Regions from separate parts of the Cohaesibacter sp. CAU 1516 genome, predicted to be linked through region 1. Evidence: predicted binding sites of a transcription regulator. Region 1 holds the regulator's gene; each other region holds the start of a gene.
The links. Region 1 encodes LexA, which represses DNA repair genes until DNA is damaged. Its sites were predicted from a motif close to TGTTCNNNNTGTGTTCNG; they were not measured.

Region 1 (9,743 bases):
CATCGGCATTGCGCATATGGATGCCGTTGAGATTTTCCAGCTTCTTAAAGTCGAACCGGGCCGCCGCCTTGTTCATGCCGTCAAAGCCGAACCATTCAATCATTTGTTCGGTGGTCATGACTTCATCGTCACCATGAGCCCAGCCAAGGCGCACAAGATAGTTGCGCATGCCTTCAGGCAGGTAGCCCATATCGCGATAGGCTTCAACACCCAGTGCGCCGTGACGTTTGGAAAGTTTGGCACCGTCGGGGCCATGGATCAGCGGAATATGCGCCATGATTGGCGTGTGCCAGCCAAGCGCCTGATAAACGAGTGTCTGGCGGGCGGCGTTGGTCAGGTGATCATCGCCACGGATGATGTGGGTGATGCCCATATCATGATCGTCAACAACGACGGCCAGATTGTATGTCGGATTGCCGTCTGAACGCATGATGATCATGTCATCAAGGTCCTTGTTGGGGAAACGAACGGTGCCTTGCACTTTGTCTTCAATGACGGTTTCGCCTTCGAGCGGTGCCTTGATGCGAATGGCTGGCTTGATCCCTTTGGGGGCTTCGGACGGGTCGCGGTCGCGCCAGGTGCCATCATAGCGCGGTGGGCGTTTTTCGGCGCGCGCCTTTTCCCGCATCTCGGTCAGCTCATCAGGCGAGCAATAGCAGCGATAGGCCTTGCCCTCTGCCAGCAGCTGCTCAACGATTTCGCGGTGACGCTCAACACGGGAATATTGCGAGATCGGCTCGCCTTCGGGCGACAGGCCCATCCAGTCCATGCCGGCAATGATCGCGTCAATGGCAGCGTCAGTGGACCGTTCACGGTCGGTGTCTTCAATGCGCAGCAGCATCTTGCCGCCGTTGGCCTTGGCAAACAGCCAGTTGAACAAAGCGGTGCGGGCGCCGCCGATATGCAGATACCCGGTGGGCGATGGTGCGAAGCGCGTTACAACCTCAGAACACATAATGCTATCAATAACCTGTCATTCGGGATAAGGTAAACCGGTGGTTGAGGTTGGTTGTGACGCCGCGAAGAAGAGGGCGCATCAACCGGAAGGGTTCGGTCACCGGCATTGTGATTTGCCAAGGATCTAACACAGCTTGATATCGGGGTGAAAGGCCTCATGGGTGCCGGAAGCGCGGAAAAAGGGGAAAAGAGGGCTGTCCTGTCGTCTGAAGGGAAGTTCGAGGACCTGCTGACGCCTGAGATGCCGCTTGAACAGCGGGCAGCGGTGGGCAACATGCGCGTTTCGTCTTCTCTGTCAACTGTCGGGATCTGGATGCGGCTCTATCTGATGATAGAGGCGCTAGGCCTGCAGCTGGCGGCAAGCTGGCGGGACGATTGCGCGTGCCGGAATGCCCGCTTTCTTTGGTGCACACTGGCGATGGCGTTTGGTGCCGGGGCCTATTACTCGCTGCCGGATGAGCCCAGTTTCATGATTGTGGTAACTTTGATGCTGGCAAGCGCTCTATGGGGATGGCGGCGGGCCAGAAAGGGGCTGGTGGATTTTGTTCTTCTGCTGGCCATCTCAGCGCTGTCCGGCCTGTCTGTTGCCAGTTATCACGGGCAGTTTGCGGCCACCCCAGTCTTGCAGAGAGAGCTATCCAGCGCGATCACAGGGGTGATTGATCATATCGACTATCGGCAGCGGAACGGTCGCAAAGATGAACGCTGGACACTCCGCGTGGAGACGATTGACCGGATTGGAACCGATCCGTTGCCACAGCGTCTGCTGCTGGTGCGCAAGGCGTTGGGGGAGCGTTTTGCGGTGGGGGAGCGGATCCGGTTATGGGCCAGATTGCAGCCGCTGCAACGGCCTTCCTATCCCGGTGCCTTTGATTATGCCCGCTATCTCTGGGCGCGTTCGATCGGCGGGCAAGGCTATATGGGGCGCAAGATTGAGCGGCTGCCAAAGGCGCAGGATACGGGTGTTGTGGCATGGTGGGATGGGGCGCGGCACGGGATCGAAAGCAAGAGAAGTGCGATCGCCACGCAGATTTTGGAGCGGATAGAAGGGGAGGCCGGAGGCCTTGCCATAGCATTGGCAGTCGGCAAGCGAGACTATCTGGCCAGTGATGTGAAAGAAGCTCTCAGGCAGAGTGGTCTGGCGCATATACTTGCCATTTCAGGGCTGCATATGGCGCTTGTTTCCATGTCGATCTTTTGGGGCGTGCGGGCCCTGTTTGCCTTGGTGCCGCATTTGGCCTTGTCATATCCGATCCGACAATGGGCTGCGGCCATCGCCCTTATTTGTGCTGCAAGCTATCTGGTTCTGTCGGGTGGGTCGGTTGCGACGATCCGGGCTTTTCTGATGATGGCGATTTTTCTGATCGCAATCATATTGGGGCGTCCGGCACTGACCCTGCATAATCTGGCATTGGCCCTGATTGCGGTGATCCTCTTTCAGCCCTATTCAATGGTTGAGGCGGGCATGCAAATGTCCTTTGCTGCCACCGCTGCACTGATCGCCTCCTATGACCGAATACGGGTGATGCGCATTGCTTATCGGGTAAAGCAGGAAGACAGGGGAACGCAATATCACGCGTCCGGCCTGCACTGGATGGCGCTGATACGCACGGCGGTGCGCTGGATCGGCGGAATCGGCGCAACTTCCCTGATTGCGGGTGTCGCTGTGTTGCCCTTTTCCATTGCCCATTTCCAGCAGATGGCTCCCCTGGGCCTGATTGCCAACTTGATGGTGATGCCGATCATCAGTCTGATTGTCATGCCGTTTGGGCTGGTTTCCGTCGCACTGGTGCCCGTTGGGTTGCAGGCGCTGACATTGCCTCTGGTCGGCTGGGGACTGGAGCGGGTGATTGCATCTGCGCGTTGGATTGCCGAGCATACAGATGAACAGCTGTTGGTGGTCAGTGGGCAGGGTATGGTCTTGTGGCTGTTTGTACTGGCGATTGCGGCCTATGCCATCCACCGTGGTGGGCTTGCTTGGCTGGCGCTTGCTCCGATTGGGGCCGCTCTGCTGGTCTGGCATCTGGTCGTGCCTGCCGATCTCTGGATTTCTGGCAATGGCACAAGGGTGGCCTATCGAGGCACAGACCAGAGATGGCATCAGATCGGCTCGAAACGCGTCACGATTGATTTTGCCTCTTTGTTGCATTTTGACGGTGATGCCCGCTTGCTGGCCGCAAACCGAGCAGAAGACGACCCTCATGCCGAAGGCGAACGGAATACTTCAGGGCTACGCGCTGCTGTGCGTGTGACAACACGCCATGAGGAAGAGGGCAAGGTGCCCAAGGCGGGATGTGACCGGCTTGCTTGTTTTGCTGCTGGTCTCCATCGGGCGGATGGTCGTCCGACAGCGCTTTCGATTGGTCTGGTGCGCAAGGCGTCTGCCTTTGACGAAGAGTGTGCCACGCACGACATCATCGTCTCGAAGCTACCTATTCCTGCCGCATGTGCGGGACCTCGCCATCGCATTGGACCGGATGAGTTGGCAGAGGGGGGGGGCCGTTTTGTCTGGTTTGAGCAGATTGCAAGACCTGTCGTGGACAAAAGCGGCAAAAGCTCTGTGTCGAACGCCAAGGATACAGCAGCGAGACGGCCAATAACGACTTATGATGGCACTGCGGCAAGCCATCACTGGGAGCTGCACGAAGTTGCATCCTTCATCGCGGGGCGTCGCCCTTGGCAATGACACATATTTGGCAATGACGCTTACTTGGTCATCGCGCCATAGGTGTCTTGATCAACGGTGGCATTCAGCAACCGCGATATCGAATTAGACACCGTGATGCCCTGCGGGCCTTTGGCCTCCCAAACTGGGCTCGCCAAAGGATTTGGGTGGCCTATTGTGTTGATTGCTTTGAGGCGATCGAACCAGCCGCGATTAGTATTGACGCATTAGGCCAACAAGCTTGCCCTGCACCCGAACACGATCCGGTCCGAATATCCGGGTTTCATAGGCCGGGTTTGCTGCCTCCAGTGCGATGGAGCCGCCTTTCTTGCGCAGGCGCTTCAAGGTTGCCTCTTCATCATCAACAAGTGCGACAACGATATCTCCGGAGACCGCATCGTCGGACTTCTTGATCACGACGGTATCGCCATCAAGAATGCCCGCTTCGATCATGGAATCGCCGCGCACCTCAAGCGCGAAATGCTCGCCACCGCGCAGCATGTCAACAGGCACGGAAATGGTGTGAGACTGATGCTGGATTGCGGAAATGGGAACACCGGCAGCAATGCGGCCCATGACAGGGACAGAGACGCCGCTGCTTTGTTCGTCGGCAACCGGTTTGCTGGCGGGAGGGGTTTTCTTCTTGCCCAAACCGCCCTCTACGACGGAGGGTGAGAAACCACGGGTGGCGGAATGAAGAGTAGGGCTGTTCGCTTCTGGCAGCTTGAGCACTTCGAGTGCGCGAGCGCGGTTGGGCAGGCGGCGGATGAAGCCTCTTTCTTCCAGCGCCGTGATCAGGCGATGAATGCCGGATTTGGAACGCAGATCGAGGGCATCTTTCATTTCGTCGAAGGAAGGAGGAACGCCGGTTTCCTTGATGCGCTCGTTGATGAACATCAGAAGTTCATGCTGTTTTCGCGTAAGCATTGCTGTCTCCTGTCTGAAGCAAAATGCCCGGCTGAGAATCAAGCGAGACATCTGTGGCACAAATCACGAACAAACCATATCTGTTCCCTCTGTGTTCCGCAAGGGGAAATTCTGCATTCGTCGCATGTAACCGCGGTTTCTTGCCTTGCGCTGCTGTTCAAGGTGGGAGGGTGCCAGTCAGGACACAGCCTTTGTGCCTTTGTTGGCGGGATCATTTTCCATAATCCAGTCGGCAACAGCCTTGGCGATTGCGTCATAGACAGACTTGCCGATGGCTTCGCCAATGGCCGTATGAAGGCCGGCAAAGCAAGTGTCGCCGATGGGGGCGGCAATGGCGATGCAATCCGTTCCTGTGCCTGTCGCAAGGCCGGTCGGGATCGCATAGTGCGCGTCGCAAATGGCCGCTGTCCGGGCTTGGGTGGCAATCGAACTGGCTTCGAGCATGGCGGCTTCGGTCAGGCCTTCGCTAAGCAGCACGGCAATGTTGATGGTACCCCAGTCCTTGTCCTGATGATCAACCCGCACGCCGATCCGTTCTGCGTTCGACAAACCGACGGTTGCGACACACAGCGCTGATACCTCGTCCACTTCTGCAGACGCAATCTCATATCGAGTGATGCTGCGTGAGGTGAGCATCGTGACTGCATTGGTGAAACCGTTTTTGTCCTGCTCATGCTGCAGCCATGTGCGCACGTCCAGGTCAACCGGCAGATCATGGTTCTTGACTTCTCGCCACAGGATACGGTCGGCCTCGACAAGGCCGGGGCGGTCGATGGCCCAACTCAACACACGCATGGTGCGGGAAAACTGGATCGTCAGCCAAGGGCAGGCGAGTGTGATGGAAGCAAGGGGAGAGGCTGGATTTGTCACGGGGCGTCAATCATCTATGAAAGGGACGGTCGGCTCGACCGAGAAGCAAGTATGTTTACCCGGATTGCCTTATTTCCCCTTCTTAGATGACTCGATTGCGCCCGTCGATTGGCTCAAAGGTGCTGCCCGGCCTGTCAGCAGCCATTGACGAAGGTCAGGATCGGCCATTGCTTCTGCCTGACGGCCTGTTTCTTGATCCAACCGATGCCATCATTGAGTTTGATGCGACACCAAAGACCGTCAGAAGCGAGACTGCAGAAGGTTGCCTTGACACAACTCTCCGGTTTGAGGACTGCTTTGACCGTGGCATTGTTGCGGGGCTCGCTGCGGACGTTGAGATTGACCAGTGCCTTGATGTCGGCTGTTCCGTCGGTGCCCATCGCTGGGGGGGCGAATTGTCGCGGTTTGGCGCAGGTTTGGCCATAGCCGAGATAGGAACAGCGAATAGCCTTTCTGGAGGCTGTGACCTGTTGTGCCAAAGCTGCCTTTTCCAGAATGAGGGGCATTCCACTTTGCAGGAACCTTCCGGAAATGCGCTGTTGGTTGCCACCTACCGCTGCCAGAGGGAGTTTTTTGTCGTCAACGAAGATCAACTGATTGTTTTTCAGCGTCCAGCCGCGAATGCTTGCCAACTGATTGATGCAGTTTTGCGGCTTGATGGGATAGAGCGCGTCTTGCCCTGTGGCTGAGAAAGACAAAATACACTGCCCTTCGCCATTGACATTCAGCTCAATCGTGTTGCCGGTGCCGTTCTGAATGAGCTCGCCGTTGGTAACCCCCACATTCGCTGCATAGCCGTCGAGCGTTTCTCTCACACCGCCAATATAGGTCGAGCCATTGTTGCCACCAATGATCGTTGCGGTGATGCTGTTGTCATCATCGCCGGTGTTGGTTTGCGTGACGCTGTTCAGGTCGTTGGAGTAACCCGATTGGGTGATGGTCGTGGTGTTGCAGTCGCCGTGCGTTGGGCATTGGCGGTTGAAATTAGGTGTGATGAGTTCAACGCGTTGCCCCCGAAGGATGGGTTGACCGGCGTGTAGGTCAGTTCGGCGGCCCCGACGGGGCCAGTTGCGGCGAGAATGCCGACAAGAACGAAAAGTCTTTTCACTGTTTTTCCCCCGGTCAATGACACTCTGGATGGCAGTCCGCTCTGGAATTGCCTGTCATTGGTCACTTAAGTCTGGCCTGATGAGGCGTAATTCGTATAAGTTGAATTAAATTTTGTATACAACTGAAAGGATTGTTAGTGTACTGGTTGTATCTAGTCAATCTAATAAATTACAGATTGTGGTTAGGGCGTGATTTTCTTGCAACGGTTGACGGTCTGGAGCGCATGAAAAGGCCAAAACTAGCCTACTTGCGGTGGATGACTGCCAGAGTTTGTCTTTTTCTGGCTTGCTGCCTCATTCTGCCTCTATCGAATGGTACAATGCGTGCGTGTGGTGCGATCCGGGGCAATATTTCGCTTGTTCGGAGCGCAAACAGGCAGGGCTGGTTTGACCAGTTGTGAGGATGCCTGATGAGGGGAGCAATATCGAATGTGTATTATCAGTTGCTATAGAGCGTCGCGCTGGATGACACTTGCGTCATTCCTTCTCGGCATGACGATCGTTTCCACCGGAGCAAAGGCGCGTGATCCGGTCGCTGTGCCCGAAGATTTAACCGTGACGGTTGGGACTCAAGGCAGCCAGTTGGCAGGAAATGACAGATTTCTCAAGGGGCCGAGCCTTGTGATGTCTGGCTTTTCGGGCACCAATGAAAGCGGGGACGGCTTTATCAATCTCGAAGGAGCCTCGGTCTCCGTCTTTCCGGTTGATGGTTTGGGGGCGTTTGAAGGCAAAGAAGCCAAACGACCCGCTTATGTCACAATTCCAGCCGGAGCGGTCGGGCAGATTTTCGGTATAGCACTGGATGACGCAGAGGCGCCCAGCCTTTATCTGACGGCGACGTCAGCTTATGGTCTTCCGATCTCCGGTGCGGACCAGAATGGAGACGGGCAGGAAGACAAGCTGCTGACCGGGCGAGCTGATGCCCGTTTTATGGAAGGGCTGTTTGGACCGAACCCGGACAATGCGCCGGGCAGCGTCTGGAAAGTGGATGGCGTGAGCGGAGAAGTCTCGCTGTTTGCCTCGATCAAGCTGGCGGGCAAAGCCAATGCTGGGCCTGCCCTTGGCAATATTGCCTTTGACAAACAGAGCCAGCAACTTTTCGTCTCCGATCTGGAAACGGGGATGATTTTCCGCCTTGATATGGATGGCAATGTGCTCGAGGCCTTTGACCACGGAACCACAGCGCGGTCTCTGGCCGGGCTGCCGAAGGTCTCCCATGAAGGCACGGCGCGTCTTGATATTCGTGATCCCAGCTTTGATGTTGAGGATCCGGAGAGTTGGCACTTCGCCCCTGCAGAACGACGGGTCTGGGGCTTGGCTGCCCATGAGGGGCGGCTCTTTTATGCCGTGGCTGACGGGCCGGAGATCTGGTCGGTTGGTATTGCGCCCGGTGATGGCGGCTTCCTGTTTGATGCCCGCAAAGAACTGATCCTGCCGGACGGAGTTCCTCCGCTTGAGATTACTGATATTGCTTTTGGGCCTGATGGTTCGATGATCCTTGCCCAGCGTGGGGAGCGTGTCGGCTCGTTCGATTTTTCCAAGGTGACCAAGGCGCGGCGGGCTGAGGTGCTGCGCTTCGTCAAAGAGCGTGATGACAGCTGGCGGGCTCAGCCCGAACCCTATGCCATCGGCTTTGCCAGTCAGTATAGCAATGGCACCGGTGGTGTGGCGCTGGGGCCCGACTATGACGCAAACGGCAAGATGGACGCAGATGCCTGCCAGAATGTGCTCTGGAGCAGTGGTGAACGTCTGCGCTTTGCGCCCAATCTGGATGAGCGCCTGAAAGACGGTGGTGCGATGCGGATTGATGGGGTGCAAGCGCAGCCATTCGATTTGTCCCGGCAAGAGAATAGCCCGCCATGGAAGAGCCATTTCATCGATTATGACGGCGCCTATCCCGATCGCAGTGACAGTGGTTTGGTCGGGGATGTGGAAATCTATGGTTGTCAGGGCATCGGATATCAGCCACCAGAAGAGCAGCCCGAACAGAGGGAAGAGGAACCGCCGGTCATCCCGCTGCCCGACCAGCCTGCACCACCTGAGCTGAGCATTCTGAAGCGCAGCATTAGTGATTGTTCACTTGATCGCGCAAACCGCGCCTATCGCTGTGCCTTCTCGATCGCGGTGACCAACCGCGGCGATCGGGCCTATACGGACAGTCTGATGGTCACCGACAGCTTCTCTGGCACCGATGTGATTGATGTACGGGTGTCGCGTGGGCGAGACTGGCATTGTTCTCGGGTGATTGGCGCGTCGGTCCTTTGCCTTACGGATAGAATCCGGATTGAGGCGGGGGAAACCCATCGCCTGACCCTTGATATGCGTCTGGCAGCCCCACCGCGAGATCGCCGGTTTGACAATTGTGCTCTCTTGGGTGTGGGCCAGACACCGGTTCAGCAAGTGACGGCAGCTCAGATGCTGATCGAAGCCAATGGTATCCGCTCCGGTGGGGTGGATGGCCGGATGGGACCGAACACGCGGCGAGGCCTTGAAGAATTGCAGGCTTTGCTGGGAATGGCTGTTACAGGCGACTTGTCACCAGCGTTGTTTGCCAATGCCGGAACGCCGATTGGGGATCGCTCAAGGCAGTCCTGTGTGGATGTACCGCTTCAGGGTGTTCCTCTGCCTCCTCCGCCAGTCGTTGAGCCACCAGAGGTTTTTGATCCACCGATTGTGGTGCCATTGCCGGATTGTAATTTGCGCTCAACCCGGCCGCGGGGCAACCGTTGTTCCTGCCGCTATGATGGCATGCGCAAGATCTCGCCGACCCAATGTGTCTGCCCGCGCGGCAGTCGCCTTGTACCGGGACGAGGGTGCGTAGATCGGCCAAGGCCACAACCGGTTGCTTGTGATCAGGCGACGACCATTCAACGGGGCAAGGCCTGCCTTTGCCGCTATGACAATATGGTGCGCCGGTCGCCGGTGGCTTGTGCCTGCCCGCGTGGAACCAAGTTGCGTCCGGGCCGGGGATGTGTGCGGTTGGATCGACCTCGGCCCCCACGCTGTGATGCCCGTACGACAGTGTTGCGCAACAACCGTTGCGATTGTCGCTATCCCTTCATGGCGAAAACGTCAAACACCGCATGTCGCTGTCTGCCGGGCTTGAAGTTTGTGCCCGGTCGTGGCTGTCAGAAGGTGGTCGTGCCGCAGCCACCGCGCTGTGATGGAACAACGGCCATCAAGCGGGGCGAGAAGTGCGTTTGCCGCTATCCCAA
Region 2 (9,743 bases), on a different contig from region 1:
GCGGACTTTGTGCTCGGAGCAATTCTGGCCGATTGCATTCTGCGTCATCCGGTCAAGGTGAAGTCTCATCTTGCCCCATGGGGCCTGTTCGCGCTGTCGATGATCATGATGATCAGTGGCGTTTCGTCGGGATATCTGACCATCGCTGTGATTGCGCTGTCGCTCTATGTTGCGGGCTGCATCGATTTGGTATCCCCCGAAAAGGGCCGTTACCTGCGACCACTGATGCCTGTTGCTGCCGTGTCCTTTGGCATGTATCTCTGGCACCCGGTTTTGGCCGTGACCCTGCTCGGCTTTGGCTGGCGGCACATCCTTGAACCAATGCAGACTGTGCCCTTCACAGCCATTCTCATTGTCGGCCTCATTGCCAGCACCATCGTAGCGATGATCTCGGCGCGCCAGATCGAACAGCCGATGCGTGCGATGATCCTGTGCCTTGCAGAAAGCCGCAAAACCAAAAGACAGAAAGCTTCAGATCGGGCCAGTGCCATTCCGGCAGAATAAGCGGGCAGGGCCCCAAAAGCAGGTTTTTATGCAGGATCTGCCTCGGCCCATTCCTTGATCAGCCAGTGGGCAATCGAAAAACCACCGGGCACATGCGGCTCCGGCGAGCCGACCGGCCGTTCCATCATCACCTTCAGCGCCTCACGGCTATACCAATGGGCCTCGCCCAGCTCGGTGTCATCGAGCGTCAGATCCGTCGACAGCGCTTCGGCAAAACAGCCAAGCATCAGCGACGAAGGGAAAGGCCAGGGCTGGCTGGCGAGATAGCGCACCGCCCCGATCCGGACACCCGCTTCCTCGAAAATCTCCCGACGGACCGCATCTTCCAGTGTCTCACCCTGTTCCATGAAACCGGCAAGCGTTGAGAACATCGGATCTTCAAACCGGGTGTGCCGCGCCAGCAGGCAACGCTCGACGCCTTCCGCATCGCGATGGATCGCCAACATGATCACCACCGGATCCGTGCGCGGGAAGTGCACCGCCTCGCAAGAGGGACAATCCCGTCGGGCACCAGCCAGCGCAACATGGGTCTTGGCACCGCATTTGGCACAATATTGATGGGTGTCATGCCAATTGAGCAAGCTACGCGCCTGCGCCACCGCACCCAGCTGATCCGCGGGCAGCATGTCTTTCAAGCCAACGGCCCGCACGGTCTCCAACTGATAGTCCGCATGCTCTTCATAGGCCGCTGCCCGCTCTGGCAACAGCGGGGCCGCCAGCCGTGGGGCATTGTCCTCGACAGGGTCGGTGCCAAGCAGGATCACCCGATCCATATCCGCACCCAGCTCGGAAGCCATCTTTTGGCAATAGAGCGGATCAAACCGATCCGGCTTCACCCGCACCAGCAACCGATCCCCATCAAACAAATAAAAGCGGGCCCGGTCGTGGGCCATTCGATCCTTGAGCGTGGCCTCGGTGCGATGCTCGGTGTCCCGATCGAGTCGATTGTGGGCATATCCCAACCCCTCAAATGATGGATTGTGGCGGGGTCCGGCGAAAAAGTCCGACATGGTCAACTCCGTTGGGTCTTCAATAGAAGTTTTGGTCAAAAAAGGGGAGGCAAACAAGAGGAGGGCAGGGCAAAGCCAGAAACGGCTTAAAGCTCTGCCATGATGGCTCTCTTCATGTCAGCAATCAAGGCATTGCCGTCCATTTCATCATAAGCCACCGCTGGCACCTTGCCCCAGACCGGGCCGGGCCAGGCTGCATCCCCTTCAAAGCGGGCAATCACATGGATATGCAGTTGGCGCACCATATTGCCAAGGGCTGCGACATTCAGCTTGTCGCACTTGGTCACCGCTTGCAGCGCGGTTGAAACCGCCCGGATTTCGTCGGTCAATCGATGCTGATCCTCTATCGATAAGTCGATCAGCTCCGCAAGGCCCGCTTGCTTTGGTACCATCAATATCCATGGATAGGTCGCATCATTCATCACCCGCAGGGTGCACAGATCAAGTTCGAGCAAAGGCAGACTGTCGGCGCCAAGTTGGGGATCAAGTGTGAATTGGCTCATACCAAAGCTCCGCTTTTGTAAAATGAATCGACTATGCCCCTTGCTTTAGCATGCAACAAGTGACATATGAACAGACGGAAGGTTGGCAATGGACGTTCCCCTCGCCAATCGGGTCAGGTCCGGAAGGAAGCAGCCCCAACGAGTCCAGAGCGGGTCATCTGTTCAGCCTTCCACTTATTCCCAGAAAATTTATCCAAGCCGCTGTTCCAGCCAGTGCTTTTGTGCGCCCTGCTGCCTGTCAACAGATCGTCCCCGTATGCCACAAGACAGGTGACGGGCTTGCGCCTCCTCTGCTATGGATAGGGATAGAATCTCAGCTTTTTAGGTCAGGACAGCTTTATGAGCATTGCGGATCATCAGTCAGATCAGGGCTATCGCGTTCTTGCGCGCAAATACCGCCCCGCGAACTTTGATGACATGATCGGTCAGGATCCGATGATCCGAACCCTGACCAATGCTTTCTCGACCGGCCGCATTGCGCAGGCCTATATGATGACCGGGGTGCGCGGGGTGGGCAAAACCACCACGGCCCGCATTCTGGCCCGGGCGCTGAATTATGAAATTCCCGGCGAGATCGATCAGCCGACCATCGACATGAAAGAAATGGGTTCCCATTGTCAGGCCATCATGGAAGGCCGCCATGTCGACATCATGGAGATGGATGCCGCCTCTCACACCTCAATCAATGACATCCGCGAGATCATCGAAGCGGTCCGCTACAAACCGGTCAGCGCCCGCTACAAAGTCTATATCATCGATGAGGTGCATATGCTCTCCACCGCCGCCTTCAACGGCCTGTTGAAGACGCTGGAAGAGCCACCCGAGCACGTGAAATTCATTTTCGCGACCACCGAAATCCGCAAGGTGCCGGTGACGGTCCTGTCCCGCTGTCAGCGGTTTGATTTGCGCCGCATCGATGCAGCCGAGATGGCCGCCTATATGAAGACCATTTGCGAAAAAGAGCAGGTCGATATCGAGGAGGACGCGCTGCAGATGATCGCCCGGGCTGGCGAAGGCTCGGCCCGCGACTCGCTCTCTCTGCTCGATCAGGCCATTTCCCACGGGGCAGGCAAAATCACCTCTGAGACCACCCGCCAGATGCTCGGTCTTGCCGACCGTGCCCGGGTGATTGATCTGTTCGAAGCGGTGATGAAGGGCGATATCGCCACTGCTTTGGAGGAACTGAAAGCTCAATATGATATCGGCGCTGAACCGGCGGTGGTTTTGTCCGATCTGGCCGACTTTGTCCATCTGGTCACAAGGCTGAAGCTGACCCCGGACGCCAATTCCGATGCGGCCGCAACCGAGGCTGAGAAGAAGCGCGGGCGCGATTTTGCCTCCCAGCTGTCCGTGCGGGTTCTGTCGCGCGCTTGGCAAATGCTGCTCAAAGGGCTGACCGAAGTGCAATCCTCGCCCCGCCCGCTGGCCTCTGCCGAGATGGTGCTGGTGCGTCTTGCTTATGTCGCCGATCTGCCAAGCCCGGATGAAGCGCTGAAAATGCTGACCAACAAGGATTATCGCCCGCCAATGCCATCAGGCGCTGGGTCGGGCCCATCCACCCCGCCAGATGCCCGTCTGCCGGCTGGATCAGAGGCCCGTGCTACACCGAGTGATCCGCCACCCTATGGGAATAATGGCGGAAGTGGTGCCCCAACCGCGATGCATGCGGGGGCTGGCACCGCGACCACACCCGCTGCCATGCCAATGGGGCATGTCGAGCCGATCAAGGAAGACAGGGAGGACCGAGACGACAGGGCCAACCTGCGTCTGGTTGCCAGCCAGAGCGAAAAGCAATTGGCGGCCCGCAGCCCGCAAGCGGTCGACGCCAACCGCCCGCAGCCAAGCAATCAATCGGTCAAACCGGTCATCACCCGCTTTGAGCAGATCGTGGCGCTGGCTCACAAAAATCGTGACATTGCTTTGAAGCTGCAATTGGAAAGCGCCGTGCGGCCTGTCTCGGTCGAACCGGGCCATCTGGTCATTGCCTATGATGGTTTCGACAGTGAAGGCTTCCAATCGAAAATCGGTCGCAAACTCAGTGAATGGACCGGTGATCGCTGGCATGTGGATCTGGCCAATGAAGGGGGCGGAGCCACCCTCTCCGAGCGCAAGGAAGAGCGCGAGCGCGAAGTCCGCGAAGCCGCCGACCAACATCCGCTGGTCGAAGCGGTGCGCAAGGCTTTCCCCGGTTCCAAAGTGGTCGACGTCCGCATCCATCGTGATTTTGAAGAAGAATTCCTTGCCCCCGTCATCGAAGACCCGGCAGACGAGGATGAGGATGCCGTGGTCTTTGCGCTTGATGACGGGTCCGAGCTTGGCTTTGACGACTAGCCCCTTGCAGGCAGGGTCATCGATGGCCCCTTATCCAGACAGACCTTTATCCGGCTTTTTTTGAAAGCGGCTTTCTGAAATAACCGGCGGCAGAAGCCGATATATGCGATCCGTCCCTGTCTCGACTCTTCGGGACAAGCCGAGGCGATCGCCCAACGACAAACGACGAGGATGACCATCATGGATATGATGAAAATGATGAAGAAGGCCAAGGAAATGCAGGCCAAAATGGCTCAGATGCAGGAAGAAGTGGCCCAGATGCAGGCAACCGGCGTGTCCGGTGGCGACATGGTCAAGGTGACCCTGTCCGGCAAGGGCGAAATCGTCGCCATCTCCATCGATCCATCGATGATCAACCCGGACGATGCGGAAATTCTCGAAGATCTGATCATGGCAGCCCACAATGACGCCAAAGCCAAGGTCGAAGCGGCCATGCAGGAAGAAATGCAGAAAATGACAGGTGACCTTGGCTTGCCTGCAGGCATGAAGCTGCCTTTCTGATCGCACAGGCGGTCAGAAACACTCACAAGACCGGCGCTGCCGCCATGGAGGCCGCCGCTGCCGCCATCGCCAACAAAGCATGATCATTTGCCCGCATTGTGCGGCTTGAGATGAGAAGAGACGACAATGGCAAAATCGATGGCTGGTCCGGAAATCGAGGCGCTGATCAAATTGCTTTCGCGGTTGCCGGGATTGGGGCCGCGCTCGGCCCGCCGTGTGGCTTTGCATCTGATCAAGAACAAGGAACAGCTCCTCGTCCCTCTGTCCGCCGCCATGGCCGAAGCGGTCGAGAAGGTGCAGGTTTGCGAGACCTGCGGCAACATCGACAGTGCCAGCCCATGCACCATTTGCACCGACATACGCCGCGACCCGTCGTTGCTGGTGGTGGTCGAGGATGTCTCCGACCTCTGGGCGCTCGAACGCGCCTCGGTGATCAATGCCGGCTATCATGTGCTTGGCGGCACCCTGTCGCCGCTTGATGGCGTCGGTCCGGATGATCTCAACATTGCCGGTCTGCTGGCCCGCACCGCCAAGGGTGAAATCAGGGAGATCATTCTCGGTGTCAATGCCACCGTTGAAGGCCAGACCACGGCCCACTATATCACCGATCAATTGCAGGCTCAGGCCAAAGCCATGCAAGCCGCCGACCCGAGCTTCGAGCCAGTGACCATCTCCCAGCTCGCCCATGGTGTACCCATTGGCGGCGAGCTGGATTATCTCGATGAAGGCACCCTGTTGCAGGCCATCCGCAGCCGCAAGGCGTTCGGCTGAGATCTATTTCAGCACAACCAATTCTTCGAAATGGTTCATGTCTTCAAACGAACAGAAGGCAGGCGGTGCCAGTTCGATGATCGGCGCGGCCTCGCGTAGATCATCGACAATTTCCTTCAAAGCCTTTTCCCATGTCAGCATCGCTTCATCGCTGAAGCGCTCGAGCAGATAGGCAAAGGTGATGTGGAACATATAGGTCTCGTGATCAGGATGGCGATAGCCGAAAATACCGGCCAGCTTGTCACGCCAGACCGTCATCCCCTGCCGGTCCTTTTCTGTGACACCTGCCACCGTGAGGCCATTGGGCGTCGCACCGATGACTTCCACCTTGAAACGACCCGGCGCTTCAAAACCGTCGAGCCGCTCGATATAGGCCTTGGTCATCGCGTCGATCGGCGTATCAAGGGCCAGATCCTCCGGCCAATAGGGCAGCGCCCGGCGCCCTTCGATGATGCCTTGAAACAGCGTCATATGCAGACTGCTTACCGCGGTATAGGCAAGCTTCTCAGCCTCTGGCAGCGACTGCATGCGGGTGCGCGCATCGAGCACGGCTTTGGCAGAGAGAGAATCCTTGACCAAGTGACACACGATCGTGTTGCCCGGTTCTTTCAGAAAGACACCATCTGTTGTGTGCCGGATGCCCATATGGCGCAACGGCGTTTGGCTGAGCGTGGACGAGAAAAAATGCAGCTCTTTAGGCAGGGAGGACAGGGTCATGGAACGCCTCTGATTGAGGGAAGAGGGAGAGCAAAGATAGATAAGCAAGGGGTGTTGCAGTTTGATGACTGAGCCAGCGGTCATAGTCAGCCCACCGCCCGGTGAGACCGGCAAGCAATCAGCGATCATCCATATGAAACAGAGAGGCCATCCGCGCCTCGATCTGGGCTTCGGTCGGGTCGTTCTCGCGCGGCTTGTCCGGTGATGCGATGCCAAAGGGGCGGCGTGGCTGAGGCGAACCAGCAATCTCTTGAGGGTGCGGCTCGGCAGTCGGGGCCGATGCAGCCGTTGCGTTGGCCACGTCGGCTTGAGGGGCATGTTGCCCATCGCGGATCGCCAGTTCGGCTTCGCTGACATCGATATCCTCGATCCGGCGACCCCGTTTGACGATCTTGCCGGTCGAGGTGAGAATCTGGTCGATGTCCTTCTGGGTCTGGCCAAAATGGCTTTGCAGCTTGGACACCCGATCATCAAGCCGGGCGACATCTTCCATCAACAAAGCCACTTCGCGCTGGATGATATGGGCCTGCTCGCGCATCCGGGCATCTTTCAGCACCGATTGCACCACCTGTATCGACAGGGTCAACAAAGAGGGCGACACAATCACCACCCGGCTGCGATGCGCCAGCTGGACAATATCTTCGAACTGCTCATGCAGATCGGCAAACAGACTCTCGGACGGCACAAACATGAAGGCCGTATCCTGCGTCTCGCCAACCAGAAAATAGCGCTCGGCAATGTCCTTGATGTGTTTCTTGACGTCGTTGCGAAAGCGTGTCCGGGCTTGCTTGTCCTCGTCCGGATTTTGAGCATCCTTTACGGCGCTCCAGCCCTCGAGCGGAAATTTGGCATCAATCACCAGAACGGCCGCGTCATTCGGGATGTGAATGACGCAATCGGGGCGGTTGTTGTTGGACAAGGTATATTGGAAATCATAGGCCTGAGGCGGCAGGGCATCCTCGATGATGGCCTCCATCCGCCCCTGTCCGAAGGTGCCTCGGGTCTGCTTGTTGGCCAAAATCTGCTGCAACTCGACCACCCGGCCCGACAGTTCGGTGATGTTGCCCTGTGCCTTGTCGATCACTGCCAACCTTTCATGCAGGGCCCGCAAATTGTCCCCTGTCGCCTTCTGGCTGTCGGTCAGGCTCTTGGAGACGGTCTGGGTCAGGCGATGGCCCATGCCGTCCATCCGGTTGGTCAGGGCTTGGGCCATTTCACTCTGGCGGGAGGAAAAGATCTCCGACATGGTCTGCATGCGTCCGGTCATCTCGGTCTGCAGCCGTGTCAGTTCTTCCACCTGTGCCCGTTGCGCCCGCGCTTCGGCAAACGCATCATCGCGCTCGCGAGACTGCTTTTGGACTGATATCAGCACCCACACAAGCATCAACCCGAAAAGGCCGATGGCGCCAAGAAGCAGGTCAAACAGGGTAAAGCCATGCTGGCCAATGGTGATCGCGATCTCATTCATGCCGCGCACTATAGATCGATTCGTCAGAGTCAGAAACAAAAAGAGAACACGGCAGTCGGACACCGCCTCCTCCTTTTCGACAAAACCCCCGGAAATCGGCCCGATTGGCCCTGTTTGTGATTGACGCCAGCCATGCCAGGCCTTACATCACCTCCCATGGCTGTAATGGATATCGTAAAATTGCCGGACCCGATCCTGCGCGAGCAATCGGCTCCCATCGAGCGCGTCGATGATGACCTTCGACGCCTTGTCGAAAACATGTTTGAAACCATGTATGACGCACCGGGCATTGGTCTGGCGGGCGTGCAGGTTGGTGTGACAAGACGGCTCTTCACCGTCGACTGTGCCAAGGAAGGCGACGACAAGAAGCCGCTCTGCTTCATCAACCCGGAAATCATCTGGAAATCGGAAGAGATCAGCACCTATGAAGAAGGCTGCCTGTCGATCCCGGAATATTATGCCGAGGTCGAGCGTCCCGCCGAGATCAAGATCCGCTATATGGATCAGTTTGGCAAGGATCAGGAAATGCATTGCGATGGCTTGTTGGCCACCTGTGTGCAGCATGAATTCGACCATCTGAATGGTGCGCTCTTCATTGACTATATCTCGAAATTGCGTCGCGACCGGGTGATCAAGAAATTCGCCAAACTTGCCAAGCAGCAGGAAAAGCAGGGCATACTTTAGGGCGCTTGCGCTGAAATGCCCATTGCGCTGTCATCGCCCCGGGCGAAAGGCGCCAAGACCAGAAGCAAGGATCAATCATGGTGCGTGTCATCTTCATGGGAACCCCGGATTTTGCGGTTCCGACCCTGATGGAAATTGTCGGGCAGGGCCACGACGTGGTTGCGGTTTACAGCCAGCCGCCGCGTCCCGCCGGTCGTGGCATGGATGAACGCAAGACGCCGGTGCATGAAAAGGCTTCTTTGCTTGGCCTGCCGGTTTTCACCCCCACCTCGCTGAAATCGGAAGAAGAGCAGGAAAAATTCCGCGCCCTTGATGCCGATGTTGCGGTGGTTGTCGCCTATGGCCTGTTGCTGCCCAAAGCCATATTGGATGCACCGGTTGAGGGGTGCCTCAATCTGCATGGCTCGCTGCTGCCTCGTTGGCGCGGCGCGGCCCCCATCCAGCGGGCCATCATGGCAGGGGATGCTGAAACCGGTGTGCAGGTGATGCGCATGGATGAAGGGCTCGATACCGGCGATATTGCCATGTCCGAGACCATTGCCATCACGAACACCATGACCGCCCAAGACCTCCATGACCGGATGATGGTGCTTGGTGCTGACCTGATGGTCCGTGCCTTGGCGGCCCTGTCCCGTGGCTCCCTTGGCTCGCAGCCGCAGCCTGAGGAAGGCGTCACCTACGCCAAGAAAATCGACAAGGCCGAGGCGCGGATCGATTTTGCCAGCCCGGCATCCGAGATCCACAACAAGATCCGTGGTCTGTCGCCATTCCCCGGTGCGTGGTGCGAAATGACCATTCGTGGCAAGGCCCAGCGGGTGAAAATCCTGCGCTCCGAGCTGGCCGATGGCCAAGGCGCCCCCGGCACTTTGCTTGGCGACGACATGACGGTCGCATGCGGCGAAGGGGCCATTCGCCTCATCGAGCTGCAACGGGCCGGCAAGGGCGCGATGAAGGCCGACGAGTTCCAGCGCGGTGCAGATTTGAAAGTCGGTGAGGTGATCGGCTAGGATGCCTCGCTACAAGCTTCTGATTGAATATGATGGCCGTCCCTTTGCCGGTTGGCAGCGGCAGGACAATGCGCCGACCGTGATGGGGCTGATCGAACAATCCCTGTTCAAATTCACCCGCGAGCAGGTCACCCTGTTTGGTGCGGGGCGAACGGATTCCGGTGTCCATGCCACCGGGCAGATTGCCCATTTCGATCTGATGCGCGATTGGCATAGCCAGAAAGTGCGCGAGGCGCTCAATCACTTT
Region 3 (9,743 bases), on a different contig from region 1:
GGCACTTCGATGCGTAGATCGATGCGATCAAGCAAGGGACCGGAAATCCGGGCCTGATAATCGGCGGCGCAACGATTGCCCCTTTTGCAGACATAGCCCGGCTCACCTGCATGACCGCAACGACAGGGATTCATCGCCGCGATCAGTTGAAAGCGGGCTGGATAGGTCACCCGGTGGTTGGCGCGGGATATAACCGCCTCGCCGCTTTCGATCGGCTGGCGCAAACTGTCGAGCACTTGGGGCGAGAATTCCGGCAGTTCATCGAGAAACAATACCCCATTGTGCGACAAGGCCACCTCGCCCGGCTTGGCCTTCATACCGCCACCGACCATTGCCGCCATCGAGGCGGAATGATGGGGCGCCCGGAAGGGACGGGCGGGCGACAAGCGTCCCTGAGGCAACAGGCCGGCAATGGACTGGATCATTGATACATCGAGCAGTTCCGCCGGAGACAAGGGCGGCAGGACGGTCGGCAGGCGTGAGGCCAGCATGCTCTTGCCCGAGCCCGGCGGGCCGACCATCAGCATATTGTGGCCGCCCGCGGCAGCGACTTCGAGCGCCCGCTTGGCCAGTTCCTGGCCCTTGATATCCTTGAGATCCATCACTGCAACATCATTTTGGCGAATGCCTGCCCGGGGACGCGCCAAAAGCTGGCTGCCCTTGAAATGGTTCGCCAGCGAAATGAGACTGTCAGGCGCGAGTATATCCATGTCCGCATCGGCCCATGCGGCTTCCGGACCGCAGTCTTTGGGGCAAATCAGGCCACGGTCATCGGCATTGGCCGCCATGGCTGCCGGCAGAACCCCGATCACAGCCGCGAGCCGCCCATCAAGCGCCAGTTCCCCCAATACCGTGTAGGTATCAAGACAATCGGCCGGAATGGCTCCGATTGCCGCCATCAGGCCCAGAGCGATGGGCAAGTCAAAATGACTGCCTTCCTTAGGCAGGTCGGCAGGGGCAAGATTGATGGTGATGCGTTTGGGTGGCAGGGAAAGACCCGAAGCGGTCAATGCAGCACGCACCCGTTCGCGGCTTTCCGCCACTGCCTTGTCCGGCAACCCCACAATGGTAAAGGCAGGCAGGCCAGAGGCAACATGAACCTGCACATCCACGGGCCGGGCAGCGATGCCCTGAAAAGAGACCGTCTGAACATGAGCCACCATGGCTGCCTCGAAAACCTGAAATAGATGAAGAAAGAAATGCAACTTCTTGCAATCATAGAGGGAGCATTTGTCAGGATCAAGAACAAATATCGAACAATCGGCGACCTGTCCCCTTGGCCGTATGGGAAAAATCGGTGTATTAGGAAAGGTCAGGAACGAGAGCAAACCGGAAGGGAGCGGCAGGGTGATGCAGGATGCAAGAATAGGGAAAGCACCCATGCTCTATTGTCATCACGACAGTCCGATTGGACCGCTGACCTTTCATGGCATCGGTGACAGGCTTCATGGGTTGCATTTCGCCAAACAGGGCCAGCCAATCAAGCCTGAACCGGATTGGGTGGAGGAGGACCGTGCCTTTGGCGAGGCCCGGCGACAGGTGGATGCCTATTTTGCCGGAGATCTGACCCATTTCAGTCTCGACTATCATCTGGACGGCTCGCCCTTTCAGCTTGAGGTCTGGCATGCGCTTGAGGCCATTCCCTTTGGAGAATTGCGCTCCTATGGGGACATTGCCCGTGCGGTGGGGCAACCGGGTGGCGCGCAGGCGGTGGGGATGGCCAACAATGCCAATCCAATCCCGATCATCGTGCCCTGTCATCGGGTGATCGGCGCGGACGGCGCTCTGGTGGGCTTTGGCGGTGGATTGCAGACCAAAATCTGGCTTCTGGAGCATGAAAAGATCACTCCCAGTCAGGTCCATAGCCCCAACCAGATGGGGTTTGATTTTTAATCACCCCACACAGAGCATATGAAAAAACCGTCGCGCAGAGGCTGCACGACGGTTTGGTTGTCTGGATGCAGTCGGCCCTATTGCTCCAGCAGATGCTCATAGCGCTGGTCAGTCAGGGTCTTGAGGAAAGCGACGAGGGCCTTGATGCGGTCCTCTTCAAGGGCCGGGCCTTCGGTCAACTTCTTTGTATCAACGGTTTCAGACACTTCCGGGTCACCCCAAGGCTTGCCGGTTTCGGGGTTGATCTGGGACGCAGCCGCCTTGGAATTGTAGCGATTGTAGAAGCGGACGACGGTTTCAAGATCCTCGAAAATACCATTATGCATATAGGGACCGGTCACTGCCACATTGCGCAGGGTGGTGGTTTTGTATTTGCCATCCTCTGCCTTTTTGTCGACCTTGGCGTTGCTTGCCAGACCATGATCGATGCTGCCGACACCCACCCCGTTGGCGGCCCGAAGCGCTTTGTTTTCCGGCACACCAATGTTGAAATATTGGTGGTTGGTGAAGAGCTCCTTCTCGACACCGGGGCGCTTATGCAGCTGGTGGCAGAGATTGCAGTTGGTGAATTGCTGGGAGAAGAACAGGGTCCGGCCCAGTTCCTCCTCACGAGTGAAGTCCGCTTCGCCGCGCAGATAGCGATCATATTTCGAATCAAACGGGCTGAAATAGTCGGTCCGTTCAAAGGCGGCAATCGCCTCGGTCATGGCCCGATAGGCTTTGTCACTGTCAGCAAAGATATCCTCGCCATAGAGCAGCTTGAAGCCGCTGACATATTCGTCATTCTCCAACAGGCGCTCGACAACAGCCTGTTTGCTTTCCATGCCCATTTCCAGCGGATTGAGCGGCGGGCCACCCGCCTGACCTTCAAGATCCGGCTCGCGGCCATCAAGAAACTGGCCACCGACCCAGTGGCCGTCTTTGTTCTTGTGGAATTTCGGTGTCAGTGCCGCATAGGACGCCGTCGGGGCATTGCGGTCGCCGATGGATTGGCCGTCATCGCCAAGGGAGGTGGCGCGGCCGATGGCCCCATCAAGCCCATTGCTGCGCGGATCGGCGAAGCCCGCTTCTGGCGCATGGCAGGTGGAACAGGACATGGTCCGGTTGTTTGACAGATTTTCATCGAAAAACAGCGCCGCACCCAAGCCTTCCAGCGTGGCCTTGTCGGTGGGCAGGGTTGGCAGCTCTTCAGCCTTTGCGCTGACAAGCCCGAAGGCCAGTGCCAGTGAGACCGCCGCGACGCCTTTGGTCAGCGCCTTTGCACTATGGGACATTCTATCCTCACAAGTCACAGCTCGAGCGTTGATCGCATCCCCCAAAAAGTCGTGACCCTGCTTTCTGGTCCAAAGCAGGGTCCTTCCCCAGTCGAAAATGCGCGCTCGAAAGTCGTTACGGTCCTCTAAACGGATAAAAGCAACTTATCCGACTCTTGGCCTTGAGAAATGTCAACCTATTCGGCTTCAGCCCGTTTGGCTTCGATATTGTCCCAGATGATGGCAGCAATATCGATGCCGTCAAGGCGCTGGATGACACGGATGCCCGTCGGGGAGGTGACATTGATTTCGGTGAGATAATTGCCGATCACATCGATGCCAACAAAGATGAAACCACGCTCTTTCAGCGCCGGGCCGATGCGGGCGCAAATTTCCTTTTCGCGCTCGGTCAATTTGGTCTGCTGGGCCTGCCCGCCCTGCACCATGTTGGAGCGCAGATCGTCTGCGGCGGGGATTCGGTTGATTGCCCCGACCGGCTCACCATCGACCAGAATGATCCTTTTGTCGCCAGCCTTCACATCCGGCAGATATTGCTGGGCCACCCATGGTTCAACGAAAATCTCACCGAACAGACCCATCAGAGAGCCGAAATTCTGGTCATCCTTTCGCAACCGAAACACGGCTGCACCGCCATTGCCATAGAGTGGCTTCATGACGATATCGCCATATTTTTCCTTGAAGGCCCGCAGCTCTTTCTCGGAGCGGGTGATCAGGGTGGGCGGCATCAGGTCGGGAAATTCCGTGACGAAGATCTTTTCCGGTGCGTTGCGCACCTGAGCTGGATCATTGACCACCAAAGTCTTGGGGTGAATCCGCTCCAGCATATGGGTGGCAGAAATGTAGGCCATGTCAAAGGGTGGATCCTGACGCATGTGAATGACGTCGAAATCCGCCAGATTGGTCCGCACCGCTTCACCCAGCGTGTAGTGATTGCCCGGCTCATCGCGGACTTCCACCGGTTCGACCTGTGCATAGACCACGCCATCTTCCATCGCCATGGTGTCAACGGTGTAGTGGAACAGCTGATGGCCACGATTTTGCGCTTCGAGCATCAGGGCAAAGGTCGAATCCCCTGCAATGTTGATGCTTTCGATGTGATCCATCTGGATGGCGACTTTAAGGGGGCGGGATTGTGCCATGATTGGGCTCCGGCTGGATGAGGGGCGGGTGGGGAATACCCCGGACAGGGACTATATGTCGGCTTTGGTGCGCAATTTCAAGGCCGCAGAGCGGGCCTGCGGGCTGGTGAGGTTAAAAGGCATCAAAGGCTGCTTCCAGATGTTGCCAGTTGGGCTTGGCCCCAGTGCCCTTGGCAAAAGCCATGACATCGAACCGATAGCTATTGATGCTGTCATCGGGTTGATTGGCAATATAATGGGAAGCGGCGGCAACAATGCGCTGCTGGTTGCGCGGGGTGATCGACCATAGGGCATCGTCAAGACTGGCGCGATATTTGACTTCAAGAAAGATCAGCAAATCGCCTTGGCGGCAAACAAGATCAATCTCGCCCCCTTGCGCCTTATAGCGGGTGGCAAGGATCTGATAGCCCTTGGCCCGCATGATCAGGCCGGCCCAACGCTCGGTGCGCAAGCCCCGATCATAGCTTTCCTTCTTGTGCCGTTCCCGCGCCCGTCCGGCCATGGTGCCTAATCCTCGTCTGACAATTGATCCTTGATCGTTTGCGCCAGTTTGTAGATGTCGTTTTTCTTGGCACCAACTCTGGCTGCGATGTCGGCGGACAATTGCTTGACATGGAGCCCGGAATTCAAGCCTTCCCGGATCAAAGCCTCGACATCCAGTTCCGCTACGTCCGGCTCTGAGCGCGGCCCGATCAGCACCACGGCTTCGCCGCGCGGCGCATCACTTTCGGCGTAAAGGGCTGCCAGTTCAGTCAGGGTGCCGCGCTTGAACTCCTCGAATTTCTTGGTCAACTCACGCGCCACCACGACGTGACGCTCGCCACCCAGATGGGTTGCCATGGCGCTGAGCACCGGGGCCAGACGGCGCGGGCTTTCATAGAAAACCAAGGTGCCTGTCGCACCGCTCAGGTCCATCAGCTTGCGATCGCGCGCTCCGGCCTTCTGTGGCAGGAAGCCAGCAAAATGGATCTGGTCTGTTGGCAGACCGGCAGCCACCAGAGCAGCCAGCATGGCAGACGCACCGGGAATCGGGATGACCGCATGACCAGCTTCGATGACGTCACCCACCAGCTTATAGCCGGGGTCAGAGAGCAGCGGCGTGCCTGCGTCGGAGATCAGGCAGACCGCCTTTCCTTCAGCCAAAGCATTGAGAATATAGGGCCTTTGGCGATCGGCATTGTGCTCATGATAGGTAATCAGCCGGGTGCGGATGCCATAATGGGTCAACAGCTTGCGCGAGACACGGGTATCCTCGCAGGCGACCATATCGGCTGCTGCCAGACTTTCGAGCGCCCGGATGGTGATATCCTTGAGATTGCCGATCGGAGTGGAAACAATATAGAGACCTGCGGCAACATCCGTGGCACGCAGTTTTGTTCCGGCAACGAAATAAGACGATTTCTCGCCCTCAGCCACATCGCTGTCTTCTGCACCGAACGCATCGTCTGTTGGTGCTTCGGGCGCAAGCTTTTGCTGATTATCATCACCTTCATCGCCAGACCCTCCAAGGGAGAGGTTGTCGCTGTCTTTGTTGCCGGTCATCTTTTCATCAGTTTGGTTGGCTGATTCTGTCGATCAGACTGGAATTGAGCTGACGAATGTCAGCGTGGCGTCATTTTTTCGTGAATTCGCGACAAATTGGCCACAGTTTGGCCGAATCAGTGGCCAAATATCCATTGAAAATCCAACATACTTGTTTTGGCAGGTTATTTCTGACAAATCAAACGCACAAGTGATCACCGCAAAATCGCAACTTCATTTGCCAATGCGGGGTCCTGTTGAAGGCAAGCGGTCTGAGTCTGGAGGCCAGTATTGATGCGTTTTAATCAACAATCTCACTCCACCCCCCAAGTGAAAAACGGCAGATTTCGCCGGTTGTTGACCGGTGGCATGGTCGTTGGGTTGGGTGCTGTGCTGGCTGCATGCCAACCGGTGAGCCTCTCCGGCCCGGGCTTTGGCACCCAGAACAATTTCGACGGTCCGGTGACCGTCGCCCAGCCAACGGGCGAAGTGCTTGGCTCTGGTTCGGTGCGCGTCGCATTGCTAACGCCGCAATCGGCACAAGGTGCCTTTGGCCAGACCGGTCTGGCGATTCGCAATGCAGCAGCGATGGCGCTCGAGGACTACAGCACCGCCGATTTGCAGGTCATCGTCAAGGATGTCGGCACGGGTGCGAGTGCCGCCACCGAGCAGGCTGGCCGCGCACTCGCCGAAGGAGCTCAATTGGTCATTGGCCCGCTGCGCTCAAGTGCGGTTAAGCAGGCCGGGCTGGTGTTGAAACCGGCTGGCGTACCGATGATTGCCTTTAGCACCGATACCGGCGCCGCGGCACAGGGTGTCTATCTGATCAACTTCTCACCAGAGAATGATGTCGAGCGGATCCTGTCCTATGCGGCCATTCAGGGCAAACGCAGTGTGGCTGCGATGCTGCCAAGCACGCCTTATGGCAATGTGGTTGAAGCAGCTCTGCGCCAATATGCAGCCCATTTCGGTGTGCGGGTCGTCACCATCGAGAAATACAATGCCGGGACCAAGCCGGATCCCTTCAGCCTGCAAAAAGCAGCCGAAGAAATTGCCGGTGTAAAAGGCCAGATCGACAGCCTGTTCATTCCTGAAGCCAGTGCCGTGGTCAATGCGGTGCAGCTGCTGGCCGGTCAGGGCGTGCGTGACACGGATGTTACCTTCCTGGGTTCGAGCCAGTGGGACTCGCCACAGGTTGCCGCCGAACCAATGCTCAAGGGAGGCTGGTATCCTGCACCGCCACGTGTGCTGCGCAATCTGGACGGCCGGACCATCGGCTTTGACAGTTTTGCTTCGCGCTATACCACCAAGTTCGGCCAACAGCCGCCGCGCGTCGCCTCACTTGCCTATGACAGCGTAATCCTCGCTGCCGCTCTGGTGGCTCAGGCCGGGGAGCGGAAATTCGCGACCGAAACCCTGACCGATCCGCAAGGCTTCATCGGTTTTGGTGATGGCTTCTTCCGCTTCCGTCGCGATGGCACGTCCCAGCGCAGTCTGGCGATCATGGAGATTACCGGCCGAGCTGGCGCCAAAATCGTCGACAACGCACCGATGTCGGCAGCAGGTTTGCCAAACTGATCATCGCAACTGGATCAACAATCAAAGAAAAGGGAGCCATTCGGCTCCCTTTTTTGTTGGCGTGATCAATTGGCAAAACAGCGGTCGATCAGTTGTCCGCCTTCGATCAGCATCATCTCTGGGCCTTTGCCCTGCAATTCATGATGGCCGTTGGTGTAGCGCAAGCCCGACCCTGACTGGACCTGCGTTACGCGGATCTTTGGCCCGCTGTCATGACTGTAAAGCGCATAAGTCTCGTTGGCATCCGCAATGAAGGTGACTTGCAGTGGGATGCCTTCATTGCAGGAATACGTGACGCTGTTGCGATGGACCGTCTGGTCAGGCTGTTGCGGTTGCTGCTGTTGCTGGCCTTGCCCTTGCAGGCTGGCGCGGAAATTGGCGCAGCTATCAAACGTGCCCTGAAACGGAGTGTGTGTGGAGCAGATGATGCCGCCCCACATGAAGCCGTTTCGATTGCCACGATACTGGATGGTGAACCAGGGATAGCCATTGAACATCACACCCGTTGAACCGGTTACCGTGATGGGAGCAAATTCCGGCAAGGATGTCAGGCGCCGAAACTGGGTGCCCGGCCCGCCGCGCACAATGCCGCCACCGGTTGCTGCCTGCAAGGGGAATGGGCCTCTCCTGCCCTGCATTTGCGGATCGGACTGACGCGGCGCGGCAGCGGGGCGCAGAAACCGGTTGTTAACCCAGCCCTGCATGTTCCGACCACGCGAAGAGCCACGCACATAGGTCCAGTTGCCATCCACCGCTTCCACATTCATGTGACAATCATTGGAATCGAAGAAGCCGATGCGCTGACTATGCCTGCTGGGCTCGGCACGCACATTCAACACATCACCACGACCGACACCGGCAACACAGACGGGATCCGATCCGCGATACCGCGCCGCAGCCGGGTCCATTGTCACGGGGATTGCGACGAGACCGAGGGCCAGCGCGACCCATTTCGCCTTTGCTTCAACTATTTTTGCCAATTCTCTCTCCAATATTGCACAGGTAAGCATGATAAAATTTGGTAAAATGTCGGCTGTTCAAATGGTCTCAAGTAAAAAGCGACCCGACTCTTGCCATCAAAGCAGAACAACAGACCTCGCGAAGAGAGTAAGTCTTTCTCCTGATATCGCAAAGCTGTTTCTTCTTGGAGCGCTGTTTTTGAAGGCAAATACAGTGTGGTTGCCACTAGTGGCAGGGAGCTCCTGCGGCACACTACGTGGCGGACTTTCAACGCGAACAAAATGCTGCAAAACGGGCAAAAGGATGTAATGCCGCTGTCAGACGTTGACCGACTGGCCTTCCTCGATCAGTTGGAGGGTTTCGGACAGGTCATTCTGAACCACACTATCAAACACGATAGAGGTTTCTATCCGGCTGATCTCTGGGCGCGACGAGAATTGTTCCACCACCAGCCGATGCAAATGAGTGGTGTCTGTTGTGACCACCTCTACCACCGCATCAAAGCGACCGCTGATCATCCATCCGGCACGCACTTCCGGAATTTTCAAAACCTCACGGAGCAGCCGGTCCAGATCCTGCTTTTTGTGTTCCGACAATTGAATGAACAGCATGGCCTTCAAAGACAGGCCAATTTGCTCGAGCCGGACATCGGTATGAGCCCCTGCAATCAGTCCGCTCTCGTGCAATCGTTTCAGACGTTCATGAACACTGGACGCCGCCAAACCGACCTCAAATGACAGCTCTTTGTTGGTCATCCGAGCATTGTTCGACAGAAGCGCCAAAATGCGTCGATCCGTTCGGTCAATGTTCATTTTTTCACCTGGCATCCGAAATGGTTTCGATAGAAGCGGTCCTTGCAGAGTGATACACGAGTCTATCGACCAATCACAGAACTTATTTCCTCTGATGAGACAATCTATCGAAGAAAAATAGGTCAAAACTGCATATCACTTTCCTTTCCTTCCGTCACACAAAGTTGACGAGCCGCAGGCTGCCGCGGGCTGTCTTTGGCTTGAATGAGGAGCGAAAAGAGATGATCTCCATACCAACCCGAACAGGAAAGACCCCTCAAACCATGTTTGACACAAAGATTTGCATTGTTGTTCGTGAAGACCTTGAGATCTGGCAAAAGCTAAACGTAACCGCCTTTCTGATGAGCGGTATTACCGGAGCCAATCCCGGTATTATTGGTGCGGCCTACATTGATGACCAGAATAATGCGCATCTGCCGATGTCTGTTCAGCCGGTGATTGTCTTGTCCGCCACGGCCAGTCAGCTCGCCACCATTCGCAAACGCGCTCAGAGTCGGGATGTGGCCACCGTGGCCTATATCGAGGAGATGTTCGCCACCGGGCATGACGCCGCCAACCGGGCCGTC

Region 2: rmuC (DNA recombination protein RmuC) is a predicted target of LexA. The motif match lies at 7,837-7,854, and genes of this name have one in related genera.
Region 3: FDK21_RS09085 (YifB family Mg chelatase-like AAA ATPase) is a predicted target of LexA. The motif match lies at 1,242-1,259, and genes of this name have one in related genera.

What each region holds. Positions count from the first base shown of each region.
Region 1 is NZ_VANT01000001.1:1,127,991-1,137,733, forward strand. It holds gene gltX (glutamate--tRNA ligase) at 1-955, opposite strand, end outside; gene FDK21_RS05195 (ComEC/Rec2 family competence protein) at 1,115-3,643, shown strand; gene lexA (transcriptional repressor LexA) at 3,836-4,549, opposite strand; gene FDK21_RS05205 (adenosylcobinamide amidohydrolase) at 4,727-5,419, opposite strand; gene FDK21_RS05210 (SH3 domain-containing protein) at 5,554-6,234, opposite strand; gene FDK21_RS05215 (curli assembly protein CsgF) at 6,327-6,527, opposite strand; gene FDK21_RS05220 (peptidoglycan-binding domain-containing protein) at 6,994-9,743, shown strand, end outside.
Region 2 is NZ_VANT01000003.1:80,150-89,892, reverse strand. It holds gene FDK21_RS10120 (acyltransferase) at 1-504, shown strand, start outside; gene nudC (NAD(+) diphosphatase) at 531-1,514, opposite strand; gene FDK21_RS10110 (HIT family protein) at 1,601-2,017, opposite strand; RNA gene ffs (signal recognition particle sRNA small type) at 2,095-2,191, shown strand; gene FDK21_RS10100 (DNA polymerase III subunit gamma/tau) at 2,357-4,348, shown strand; gene FDK21_RS10095 (YbaB/EbfC family nucleoid-associated protein) at 4,526-4,849, shown strand; gene recR (recombination mediator RecR) at 4,976-5,620, shown strand; gene FDK21_RS10085 (DUF1868 domain-containing protein) at 5,624-6,337, opposite strand; gene rmuC (DNA recombination protein RmuC) at 6,456-7,805, opposite strand; gene def (peptide deformylase) at 7,962-8,489, shown strand; gene fmt (methionyl-tRNA formyltransferase) at 8,570-9,496, shown strand; gene truA (tRNA pseudouridine(38-40) synthase TruA) at 9,498-9,743, shown strand, end outside.
Region 3 is NZ_VANT01000002.1:460,047-469,789, reverse strand. It holds gene FDK21_RS09085 (YifB family Mg chelatase-like AAA ATPase) at 1-1,163, opposite strand, end outside; gene FDK21_RS09080 (methylated-DNA--[protein]-cysteine S-methyltransferase) at 1,381-1,893, shown strand; gene FDK21_RS09075 (cytochrome c peroxidase) at 1,971-3,167, opposite strand; gene gshB (glutathione synthase) at 3,344-4,306, opposite strand; gene FDK21_RS09065 (YraN family protein) at 4,419-4,808, opposite strand; gene rsmI (16S rRNA (cytidine(1402)-2'-O)-methyltransferase) at 4,814-5,848, opposite strand; gene FDK21_RS09055 (penicillin-binding protein activator) at 6,122-7,405, shown strand; gene FDK21_RS09050 (MliC family protein) at 7,471-8,385, opposite strand; gene FDK21_RS09045 (Lrp/AsnC family transcriptional regulator) at 8,683-9,177, opposite strand; gene FDK21_RS09040 (DUF2000 family protein) at 9,441-9,743, shown strand, end outside.